DNA from 2 places in the Undibacterium sp. Ren11W genome. Region 2 is predicted to be linked to the other one. Evidence: predicted binding sites of a transcription regulator. Region 2 holds the regulator's gene; the other holds the start of a gene.

Region 1 (6,049 bases), on a different contig from region 2:
GTATCGCCGCAACCAATGCAATCTCCGATGTGTATGCAATGGGGGGGACGCCTATTATGGCTTTGGCTTTGGTGGGTATGCCGATTAACCAGTTGCCGCTAGAAGTGATTGGTCAAATTATCCAGGGAGGCGAGAGTATTTGCGCGGAAGCTGGCATTCCGATTGCGGGTGGCCATACGATAGATTCGGTGGAGCCGATTTATGGTCTAGTTGTATTAGGTTTAATTCACCCCTCAAAACTTAAGCGCAATTCCGCTGCTAAAGTAGGTGATAAGTTAATACTCGGCAAGCCTATCGGCGTTGGTATTTTGTCGGCAGCACTTAAAAAGCAGGCCTTAGATGCCGCTGGTTATGCAAGCATGATTCTGAACACGACTAAATTGAACAAACCTGGACAAGCGCTGTCACTCTTGGATGGGGTGAGTGCCATGACTGATGTTACTGGATTTGGTTTGCTTGGGCACCTGCTAGAAGTATGCCGTGGCGCGCAAGTTGGCGCGCGCTTAAACATGTCACAGATTCCTTTATTGCCCCAAGTCGCGCAACTGGCAGAGGCTGGTTATATCACTGGTGCGTCGGCACGAAATTGGGCTGCATATGGTCACGATGTCAAAACTAATGGCATAAGTGCCGTACAGCAAGCCCTATTAAGTGATCCGCAAACCTCAGGTGGCTTGTTGGTGGCTTGTGATCCCGAGTCGGTACAGCAGGTTTTGGAAATATTTAGAAGCGGCGATTTTTTGGATGCCTCCGTAATTGGTGATATTGTTGCGGGAACAAGTATAGTAGAAGTAAACCTTTGATTTTTTTATGCGAAAATTTATATGAATCAACTTGAACAACTCAAACAGTACACCACCGTTGTCGCTGACACCGGTGATTTCCAATCCATGCAAGCGTATGCGCCACGTGACGCGACCACCAATCCATCCTTGATATTGAAAGCGGTTCAAAAAGCAGAGTATCTGCCTTTGTTGGAGCAAGTATTGCAGCAACACGCGGGGAAAACGATGGATGAAATTATTGATCATCTGTTGATCGCTTTCGGCCTGAAAATTCTGGCAATCGTACCTGGACGGGTCTCCACTGAAACCGATGCACGACTATCGTTTGATACAGAAAAAACCGTTGCCAAAGGCCGACATCTGATCACCTTGTATCAAGAAGCCGGGATCCCTAAAGAACGAGTGCTGATTAAAATTGCATCTACGTGGGAAGGGATACAGGCCGCTCAAATACTAGAAAAAGAAGGCATACGTTGTAATATGACGCTGCTGTTTTGTCTCCCGCAAGCGATCGCCTGCGCGGAGGCTGGTGCGCAATTAATCTCGCCATTTGTTGGACGGATTTATGACTGGTACAAGAAACAGACTGGTCAGGAGATTTACGGTGCGGACGACCCTGGAGTCTTATCGGTCAAGAAAATCTATACGTACTACCGAAAATTTGGCTACGCAACTGAAATTATGGGGGCGAGTTTCCGCAATACCTCACAGATTTTAGAGTTGGCTGGTTGCGATTTGCTTACGATTAGCCCAGATCTATTGCAAAAATTAAGTGACTCCAACGCTAATCTTACTCAGAAATTGAATACGGATGCGGCGCGGACTTCCGATTTAGAAAAGATAGTCATGGATGAAAAAACTTTCCGCTTTCACTTAAATGAAGATGCAATGGCGACCGAAAAATTGGCCGAGGGCATACGCATGTTCTGTGCCGATACTCTCAAATTGGAGCAAATGATCGCGACAATGCGCTGATAGTAAGCCTCAAAGCATGCTTTTTTTTGCTAATTGGGAGTTCTATATGGATTTTTCGTTGCTCGTCTTCGCGTAAAAATAAAGAGATTATTCAAAAATCATAAAATGATGCTTGCATAAACCACTGATTTTTTATACAGTGTCGTTACTGGACGCATTTTTAAAGACTCACCTTGTTGCTTGCTCTTAACTGAAAGAATTTATGGACGATAAAAAATCTGACAACAGCTCTGAAAAGAGCAAGGCACTAGCTGCCGCCCTGGCACAAATTGAAAAACAATTTGGCAAGGGCTCGGTCATGCGTCTCGCTGACGGTGCTGTAATAGAAGAAATTCAAGTTGTTTCTACCGGATCCCTGGGTTTGGATATCGCGCTGGGCGTCGGTGGGTTACCACGTGGTCGTGTGGTTGAGATCTACGGACCAGAATCTTCCGGTAAGACCACTTTGACTTTGCAAGTTATTGCAGAAATGCAAAAATTAGGCGGAACATGTGCGTTTATTGATGCTGAGCATGCATTGGATGTCGGTTATGCGCAGAAATTGGGGGTTAACCTTCCTGATCTCTTGATTTCTCAGCCTGATACAGGCGAGCAAGCATTGGAAATTACTGATGCTTTGGTGCGTTCAGGTAGCGTTGATCTGATTGTCATCGATTCTGTTGCTGCGCTGACTCCTCGTGCTGAAATTGAAGGCGATATGGGTGACTCTTTACCTGGTTTGCAAGCACGCCTGATGTCGCAAGCATTGCGTAAATTAACTGGTAGTATTAATCGTACCAATACTTTGGTTATTTTCATTAACCAGATACGCATGAAAATCGGTGTGATGTTCGGTAGTCCAGAAACTACTACTGGAGGTAATGCATTGAAATTTTATGCTTCCGTTCGATTAGATATTCGTCGTACCGGCTCGATAAAATCAGGCGATGAAGTGATCGGTAATGAAACTAAGGTTAAAGTTGTAAAGAATAAAGTTGCGCCGCCTTTCAAAGAGGCGCATTTTGATATTCTTTATGGTGCAGGTACGTCGCGCGAAGGCGAAATTTTGGATCTGGGTGCCGATGCAAAAATTATTGAGAAAGCAGGTTCTTGGTATAGCTATAACGGTGAGCGTATAGGACAAGGAAAGGATAATGCGCGCAATTTCCTGGTAGAACGTCCTGCCTTGGCGCATGAAATTGAGAATAAAGTCAGGGTGCAACTAGGCGTACCTTTGTTGCCACCGTTGGCGACTACCGAATAAAAGCAAAATATTTAAGAACGCCGGCTTCCCTGATGCATCAGGATTGCCGGCGTTTTTTTATGGGCGTCAAAATGTTTAAAGTAAAAATAAGTCTTAAAGCAAGAGCATTGCGTTACCTTTCTATGCGTGAACATAGTCGTTTGGAGTTGGGGAGAAAGTTGTCTCGCTATGCAGAGGAAACCGACGATGTATCTGCATTGCTCGACGTATTGGAGTCCGCACAATTCCTGTCAGAGGAGCGGTTTTCTGCGTCCCTGGTAAGAAGGCGACAGGCTAGATTTGGCAATCAACGTATTTTTTTAGAATTGCAAAGTCATAATATCGAGAAAGCCGAAATTGAAAAAGTGAAATCGCAATTGATTGAGTCGGAAGCTGTTAGGGCGACTGAGGTCCTACATAGAAAATATCGATTCGAGCCGGTGGATCATATGGAACGCGCGAAGCAAATGCAATTTTTACAGAAACGAGGCTTTTCTGGCGTAGCAATTCAAGCGGCGATGCGGGTAAAGAGAAATAACGATGATGGGGAAGCTTGAATATAGTTCCGACTACTCGGTAATGCAAAATTTTCCAAATCCTTATTTGTTAGCGGGACGATGGCGTCGATGAAAATGGAATTAGTCCGCGAGCTGTGCTAAACTTCCTTTTTTTGCAGTGCCGCAAGAGCGGCTGTTATCGTAGAAGCTGCGGTAGCGACGCGCAATTGTGGCTATTTTTACACTGAATTAGCCCGCAACAGGCATTTATGCCCTTATCTCCGCCTACAATTCGACGTGCGTTGAAGCATACTCGCACCATTACTATTCAAGCGTTCGCACGTGACGATGGCTTGTGGGATCTTGACGCTCAAATTATTGACTGTAAAACGCGTGATATTGCGCTCGCTTCCGGCGTTCGCCCTAATGGTTCGGCTATTCATGATTTGAGTCTTCGAATTACTATTGATACTAATTTAAATATCATTGACGCAGATGCCATCTCTGATGCGGTACCTTATCCAGGTTTTTGCAATACGATAGGGCCTGAATACAAAAAGCTAATCGGTCTCAATTTGATGCAGCAATTTCGTCAGGGCGTAAAGCAAAGGCTCTCCGGCATTAATGGCTGCACCCATATTACCGAATTGGCACAAATTCTTCCAACTGCAGCAGTTCAGGCTTTTGCCGGTGATGTACTTAATACTCGTGATGGCGCAAATGATGACGCCCAGCACACGCAGCAACCTTTTCAACTCAATCGTTGTCATGCATTAAGGCTAGATGGATCGGCCGTGGTGCAATATTATCCGCGCTGGGCAATTTAGTCGCTTATCGCAAAGCTGTACCGTTTTTGTTTTACTTGTCGTAAGTAATTTTACTAATTTAACTAATACCTCAGTGTCTGAAGGGAAGACGTATGAAAATTCATGAGTATCAGGGTAAAGAAATCCTCCGTAAATTTGGAGTGACAGTACCTCGCGGTATCCCGTGCCTGTCTGTTGATGAAGCGGTCAAAGCGGCAGAAACTTTGGGCGGCCCGGTATGGGTTGTCAAGGCGCAAATCCACGCAGGTGGCCGTGGTAAAGGCGGCGGCGTCAAAGTTGCAAAATCCCTCGAGCAAGTCCGTGAATACGCAGAAGCTATTTTGGGAATGCAACTGATTACTCATCAGACTAGTCCTGAAGGGCAAAAAGTTCGCAGGCTTTTGATAGAAGAAGGTGCTGACATCCAGAAGGAACTGTATGTCAGTATGGTGACTGATCGTGTTAGCCAACGCGTAGTGTTGATGGCATCGTCAGAAGGCGGTATGGACATTGAGGAAGTGGCTGAAAGTCACCCTGAATTGTTGCATTCGATAGCTATTGATCCTACAGCTGGTTTGCAAGACGCAGAAGCGGATGCGATTGCCCGTAAAATTGGTGTGCCAGAAGCATCAGTCGTTGATGCGCGCAATCAGTTAAAAGGTTTGTACGCAGCATTTATGGCCACCGATTGTTCACTAGCCGAAATCAATCCTTTGATTCTGACCGGTTCTGGCAAAGTCATCGCACTTGATGCTAAGTTCAACTTCGACGCAAATGCCTTGTTCCGTCAGCCAGAAATCGTTGCATATCGCGATTTGGACGAAGAGGATCCGGCTGAAATCGAGGCCTCAAAATTTGACCTTGCGTATATTTCTCTCGACGGTAATATCGGTTGTCTGGTGAATGGTGCGGGCTTGGCGATGGCAACCATGGATACGATTAAATTATTCGGAGGCGAACCAGCTAACTTCCTTGACGTTGGTGGTGGCGCGACGGCGGAAAAAGTCACTGAAGCCTTCAAAATCATGCTTAAAAACCCAGGTTTGAAAGCTATTTTGGTGAATATTTTTGGCGGTATCATGCGTTGTGATGTTATTGCAGAAGGTGTGATTACTGCATCCAAGGCAGTTTCTTTGCAAGTGCCTTTGGTAGTGCGGATGAAGGGTACCAACGAAGATATCGGCAAGAAAATGTTGGCTGACTCCGGTTTGCCTATCATTGCTGCAGACACCATGGAAGAAGCGGCGCAGAAAGTTGTTGCCGCTGCCCAAGCTAAATAATCGCAAGGAACAATATGTCGATCCTGATCAATAAAGATACAAAAGTTATTACCCAAGGTATCACCGGCAAGACCGGTCAATTTCACACTCGCATGTGTCGCGATTACGCAAACGGACAAAATTGTTTCGTTGCTGGCGTAAATCCGAAAAAAGCGGGTGAAGATTTTGAAGGTATTCCTATTTTCGCCAACGTGTCAGAAGCCAAAGCTGCAACCGGTGCGACTGTTTCGGTTATTTATGTGCCGCCAGCAGGTGCCGCTGCCGCAATTTGGGAAGCGGTAGAAGCTGACCTTGATTTGGCGATTTGTATTACTGAAGGTATTCCTGTGCGTGACATGATGATGTTGAAAGACCGCATGGCAAAATCTGGCAGTAAAACAAAATTGCTAGGACCTAATTGCCCTGGTCTGATTACTCCAGATGAAATCAAGATCGGTATCATGCCAGGTCACATCCATCGTAAAGGCCGCATCGGTGTGGTGTC
Region 2 (6,049 bases):
AATTTTTTTGCCGACCGCTGATTTAAATTAGCGGTACAATTTGTTTAAATAATAAAATTCAGGCTTCAATCGAAAAAGCTGCACGGAGCCCTCTCTGCGTGGCTTTTTTTATTGTTTTTTGGATGACGGGCTTGTGTTTTGGCCTAGTGCGCCAATCTAACTGTTAGAAATTTTGAAAAAGGTGCGCCATGACAACTTCCATAATTACAGAACGAACTGAATTGCCCCTGCTGCCTTTACGCGACGTTGTCGTGTTTCCGCATATGGTCATTCCTCTCTTTGTCGGTCGTCCTAAGTCGATTAAGGCCTTAGAGGCTGCGATGGAGCAAGGCAAGAGTATTATGCTTGCGGCTCAAAAGGCCGCTGCTAAAGATGAACCTTCGGCAGATGATATTTATGAAATTGGCTGTATTGCCAATATTCTGCAAATGCTGAAATTGCCTGATGGCACGGTTAAAGTGCTGGTCGAAGGCGTGCAACGTGCGCGAATTCACAAAATCACTGAAACCGAATCGCACTTCACCGCAGATCTGACACCTGTCGAGACTGAAATTGGCGACGACAGTGAAATCGAAGGAATGCGCCGCGCTATCGTTCAGCAATTCGATCAATACGTTAAATTAAACAAAAAAATCCCTCCTGAAATTCTGGCATCTTTGTCTGGAATTGATGATGCTGGTCGCTTAGGCGATACCATTGCAGCCCATCTTCCTTTGAAGTTAGAGCAGAAGCAAGTGATACTGGAGATTTTTAGTGTCGCGAAACGTCTCGAGCATTTGCTGGGGCAGTTGGAGGGTGAGCTAGATATCTTGCAAGTTGAGAAGCGTATCCGTGGGCGTGTGAAGCGGCAGATGGAAAAGTCACAGCGTGAGTACTATTTGAATGAGCAGGTAAAAGCGATTCAAAAAGAGCTGGGCGAAGGCGAAGAGGGCGCCGATATTGATGAGCTTGAGAAAAAAATTGTTGCGGCGAAAATGCCTAAAGAGGCGCGCGATAAGGCAATGAATGAGCTGAAGAAGCTCAAAATGATGTCTCCTATGTCGGCTGAGGCGACCGTGGTGCGTAATTATATTGACACTATCGTAAATTTGCCTTGGAAGAAGAAATCTAAGGTGAACAATGATTTAACCAATGCCGAAAAAGTATTGGAAGACGACCATTACGGTCTAGATAAGGTCAAAGAACGCATCTTGGAATATCTCGCCGTACAGCAACGTGTCGATAAGTTGAAGGCGCCTATACTTTGTTTCGTTGGTCCTCCTGGTGTCGGTAAAACGTCCCTTGGCCAATCCATTGCTCGCGCTACAAATCGTAAGTTTGTGCGTATGGCGCTCGGTGGCGTCAGGGACGAGGCCGAGATTCGTGGGCATCGGCGTACCTATATCGGCTCTATGCCAGGCAAGATCTTGCAGAGTCTGGCAAAGGTAGGTGTGCGCAATCCTTTGTTCTTGCTCGATGAAGTCGATAAGATGGGGGCTGATTTCCGTGGCGATCCGTCCTCTGCTTTGCTGGAGGTCTTGGATCCAGAGCAAAATCATACTTTTTCGGATCATTACATTGAGGTTGATTTCGATTTGTCAGATGTGATGTTCGTCGCTACTTCAAACTCATATAACATCCCGGCCGCGCTGCTAGACAGGATGGAAGTGATACGTTTGTCTGGCTACACTGAGGATGAAAAGACCAGTATCGCACAGCGTTATTTGTTGCCGAAACAGATAAAAAATAACGGTCTTAAAGAAGAAGAAATTACCATCGCAGAAACCGCAATACGCGACATTATTCGTTATTACACACGTGAAGCAGGGGTGCGTTCACTTGAGCGCGAAATCTCCAAGATCTGTCGCAAGGTCGTGAAGATGTTGTTGCTTAAGAAGACCGAAAAGAAAGCCACCATCAATTCGAAAAATATCGACAAATACCTTGGTGTGCGTCGTTATGATTTCGGTGTGGCAGTCAAAGACAATCAGGTTGGGCAAGTTGTGGGTTTGGCGTGGACTGAGGTCGGCGGTGATTTATTGACGATAGAAGCCGTAGCAATGCCGGGTAAGGGGGGCGTGATACGCACTGGCACCTTGGGTGATGTGATGAAAGAGTCGATCGAAGCTGCCCGTACAGTGGTGCGTAGTCGCGCTAAGCGCTTGGGGATTAAAGCGGATGTGTTCGAAAAAAGTGACATTCATATTCATGTTCCTGAAGGTGCTACGCCGAAGGATGGACCTTCGGCCGGTATCGCGATGACGACCGCTTTGGTTTCTATCTTCACTGGCATACCTGTAAGAGCTGATGTGGCGATGACTGGTGAGATTACCTTGAGAGGCGAGGTCTTGCCTATTGGTGGGCTGAAAGAGAAATTACTAGCAGCTCATCGCGGCGGGATCAAGACAGTGTTAATACCTGAGGAGAATGCGAAAGATTTGACTGATATCCCGGACAATGTCAAAAATAAACTGGAAATTATCCCAGTGCGTTGGATAGATAAAGTCTTGGAAATTGCCTTGGAACGTCAACCTGTGGCATTGACTGATGAGGACGTGGCGCTCGCCGCTACTGCAAAGCCAGATGCTGCAGTCGAGGCTTCGACAATTAAGCATTAATGCCGTATTGGGTCTGTGCTTGTATTGGCATAGGCATCAATGCCTAATAAAAAACGCCCGATAATTTATCGGGCGTTTTTTATTGACAGACTTACTTCTATTGAATGGATTGCTGTTTTAAAAGCGGCATGTCCGAAGCGCAATCTGCATGCGGGCCGCAGCATGCCTGGCTCGAAAGCCGCATGGATAGGGCGCCTTGGCGCTATGCCTCTTTAAGACCAACTGCGCAGTAGCCCAACGGCCAAGCCTTCCAGTGAAAAATCGGTTTCGGTGTCGCTGACTTTGATAATTGGATAATCTGGATTTTCTGGGATTAACTCTATGCCAGTGCTGGTTTTTTTGTAGCGTTTGACGGTGACGTCATCCCCTAGTCTGGCAACCACGATTTGTCCATTGCGGGCCGTATCTGATTTTTTCACAGCTAATAAATCGCCGTCCAAAATACCCGCGTCACGCATTGACAAGCCACGTACTTTAAGCAGGAAATCCGGTTTTGCGGAAAAAAGAGCTGGATCCACATTGTAGGTGGCCTCTACATGCTCAGTAGCGAGTATTGGTGAGCCAGCGGCAACTCGCCCAACCAATGGCAGGCTCAATTGCATCAGGGCTGGATGTGGCAATGCCATTTGTATTCCAGGCATGTGGCTAGATAGTTCGGATTCTAGGAGTCGTATGCCACGTGAGGTGCCTGCTGCTATTTCGATTACGCCTTTTCGCGCTAGTGCCTGCAGGTGTTCTTCTGCTGCGTTGGTCGAGCGAAATCCAAGTTCTGTTGCGATTTCTGCTCGCGTCGGCGGGAAGCCTGTGTTTTGAATGGCATCCTTGATCAGGTTCAGGATCTGCTCTTGGCGAGCGGTAAGTTTCAGCATGATGGTTCTTTCAATTAGCTGTATGTATATGCAGACTGTATTTTTATACAGTAAAGTCACTTATGCAAGTAAAACCTGTTAAAAACTCAGGAATAAATGATTTAACTGATACAGGCTCTGCTAGGGTGCTAGTTGAATTCTCCTCATTCATAGAACTAATTGTACAAAATTTGAAAATCGGTTACTATTGTCGGCTTTCCTCTTCCCGCACTCGTCTTGACGCCGAGGCGGGCATCTTTTTATTGTCCACAAGGAGAATATATGCGTCATTATGAAATAGTATTTATCGTACACCCGGATCAAAGCGAGCAAGTGCCTGCAATGATCGAACGCTACAAAGCTAGCGTTACTACACGTGGTGGTCAAATCCATCGCGTTGAAGACTGGGGTCGCCGTCAACTTGCCTACATCGTTCAGAAATTGGCTAAAGCTCACTATGTTTGCATGAACATAGAGTGTGATGCTGAAACTTTGCTTGAGTTGGAAACAGCATTCAAATTTAACGATGCCGTTTTGCGTCACCTCACAGTTAAAATGAAAAAAGCTGAAACAGCGCCATCTCCAATGATGAAAGCAGTTCAGAAAGAAGATGCAGCTAAGACGCAACGCGTTGAAGCACCTGCAGCTTAATAGTTTTAACGAAGGACGCGTAATTATTTGTGAATGAGCTTAAAGTCGTTGCTAGCATTGCAGAAAAATCAGCGCTGCGTTATACGCCAGCCGGAATTCCGATAGCAACTGCGGTATTAATGCATCACTCTAAGCAAGAACAGGCGAGCACCCAGCGCCAGGTTGAATTTGAAATCACTGCAGTTGCTGCAGGCGCTATTTCTAAGCGATTCCTGGAAATACAATTGGGTGTCACGATGTTATTCACAGGTTTTTTAGCGCGTAAAAATCGCAACAGCAAAAGTCTCGTTTTTCATATCACTGATTTTCAGGAAAATGAGTTCGAGACACCTTTACTAGATTAGGAGCCTAAAATGGCATTCGGTAAAAAATTTGATAAAAGCAAACTGAAGCAAAAGCGTCAGCAACAAAATCCATTGTTCAAACGCAAGAAGTTCTGCCGTTTTTCAGCAGGACATGTAGCTGCAGTTGATTATAAAGACATCGATACACTGAAAGACTTCGTGCAAGAAAACGGCAAAATCATGCCAGCACGTTTGACTGGCACTGTAGCCTTGTACCAGCGCCAAGTTGATACAGCGATCAAGCGTGCACGCTACCTTGCGTTGCTGCCGTACACTGATCTGCATACAGCGTAATTAGGAGAAAAATATGCAAATTATTCTGATGGATAAAGTCGTTAATCTCGGCAATCTGGGTGATGTAGTTCGTGTTAAAGATGGTTATGCACGTAACTTTTTGATTCCACAACGTATGGCTCGCCGTGCAACTGCTGCTGCAATCGCTGAATTCGAAGCGAAGCGCGCTGAGTTGGAAAAAGCTGCTGCTGCTAAATTGGCTGCCGCACAAGCGCAAGGCGAAAAATTGAGTGGTTTGACAGTTCAAATCTCACAAAAGTCTGGTGTTGATGGTCGTTTGTTTGGTTCCGTAACCAATTCAGACATCGCAGATGCATTGACTAAGCAAGGTTTTGCAGTTGAGAAATCACAAGTGCGTTTGCCATTGGGTCCTTTGAAGACTGCTGGCGATCACTCTGTATCAGTTGCGTTGCACACTGATGTCGTAGTAGATGTCATCGTTGCGGTATTGGGCGAACACGCTTAATTAATATACTTAATTAAGTACGCAAAAAAAAGCCGGGTTTTCCCGGCTTTTTTTATTTTTAGCTTTGATCTTGCGTAAATGCTTAAGTTTTTAATTGCAGAAAGTATTCAGATTTTCTCATTAATTTGTCAATTAGGTATTGCATAAATTTTTGCCGCAATGCATCTTTTTCCTTTTCTAATTTAGGCTAAATTAGGCCTACTTTCATTTGCTTTCGAGGGGGAATAAAAAGGTATAATGCGCGCCATGAAAGCACCTTCCGATCCGCAATTAGATAATCTTCGCATCCCGCCGCACTCCATAGAATCAGAGCAATCTGTTTTAGGTGGCTTATTACTGGATAACGCTGCTTGGGATAGAATCGCCGATTTTATCAATGAGGGTGATTTTTATCGTTATGATCACCGCATTATTTTTCAGGCTATCGTTAAACTGATTAATGCCTCGCGACCAGCCGATGTCATTACCGTCTTTGATGCGCTCACTGCCATCAATAAAGCGGAGGATGCAGGTGGATTGAGTTACCTGAATGCACTGGCGCAAAACACGCCATCGGCAGCAAATATACGTCGATATGCAGAGATTGTTCGGGATCGTGGCGTATTGCGTAAGCTTATTACGGTTTCCGATGAGATAGCCGGACAGGCATTCAATCCTCAGGGTAAAGAAGTGAAACAAATGCTGGACGAGGCAGAATCAAAGATTTTTGCGATTGCCGAGGAGGGCTCGCGCGGAGCCCAAGGTTTTAACGCGATTCAGCCTTTATTGACGCAAGTCGTCGAGCGTATTGATGAGTTGTATAACCGTGACCATACCAGTGACATCACAGGTGTACCCACCGGTTTTACC

What was found. The regulator LexA, encoded in region 2, represses DNA repair genes until DNA is damaged. The targets are predictions, from matches to a motif close to ACTGTATNNNNATACAGT.
Region 1: recA (recombinase RecA) is a predicted target of LexA. The motif match lies at 1,884-1,901, and genes of this name have one in related genera.

What each region holds. Positions count from the first base shown of each region.
Region 1 is NZ_JBMPPB010000005.1:256,492-262,540, forward strand. It holds gene selD (selenide, water dikinase SelD) at 1-803, shown strand, start outside; gene tal (transaldolase) at 825-1,760, shown strand; gene recA (recombinase RecA) at 1,963-3,003, shown strand; gene recX (recombination regulator RecX) at 3,075-3,539, shown strand; gene ACO0K8_RS13695 (DUF2889 domain-containing protein) at 3,749-4,306, shown strand; gene sucC (ADP-forming succinate--CoA ligase subunit beta) at 4,384-5,565, shown strand; gene sucD (succinate--CoA ligase subunit alpha) at 5,580-6,049, shown strand, end outside.
Region 2 is NZ_JBMPPB010000001.1:136,883-142,931, forward strand. It holds gene lon (endopeptidase La) at 189-2,597, shown strand; gene lexA (transcriptional repressor LexA) at 2,810-3,466, opposite strand; gene rpsF (30S ribosomal protein S6) at 3,728-4,096, shown strand; gene priB (primosomal replication protein N) at 4,126-4,440, shown strand; gene rpsR (30S ribosomal protein S18) at 4,450-4,734, shown strand; gene rplI (50S ribosomal protein L9) at 4,748-5,200, shown strand; gene ACO0K8_RS00745 (replicative DNA helicase) at 5,447-6,049, shown strand, end outside.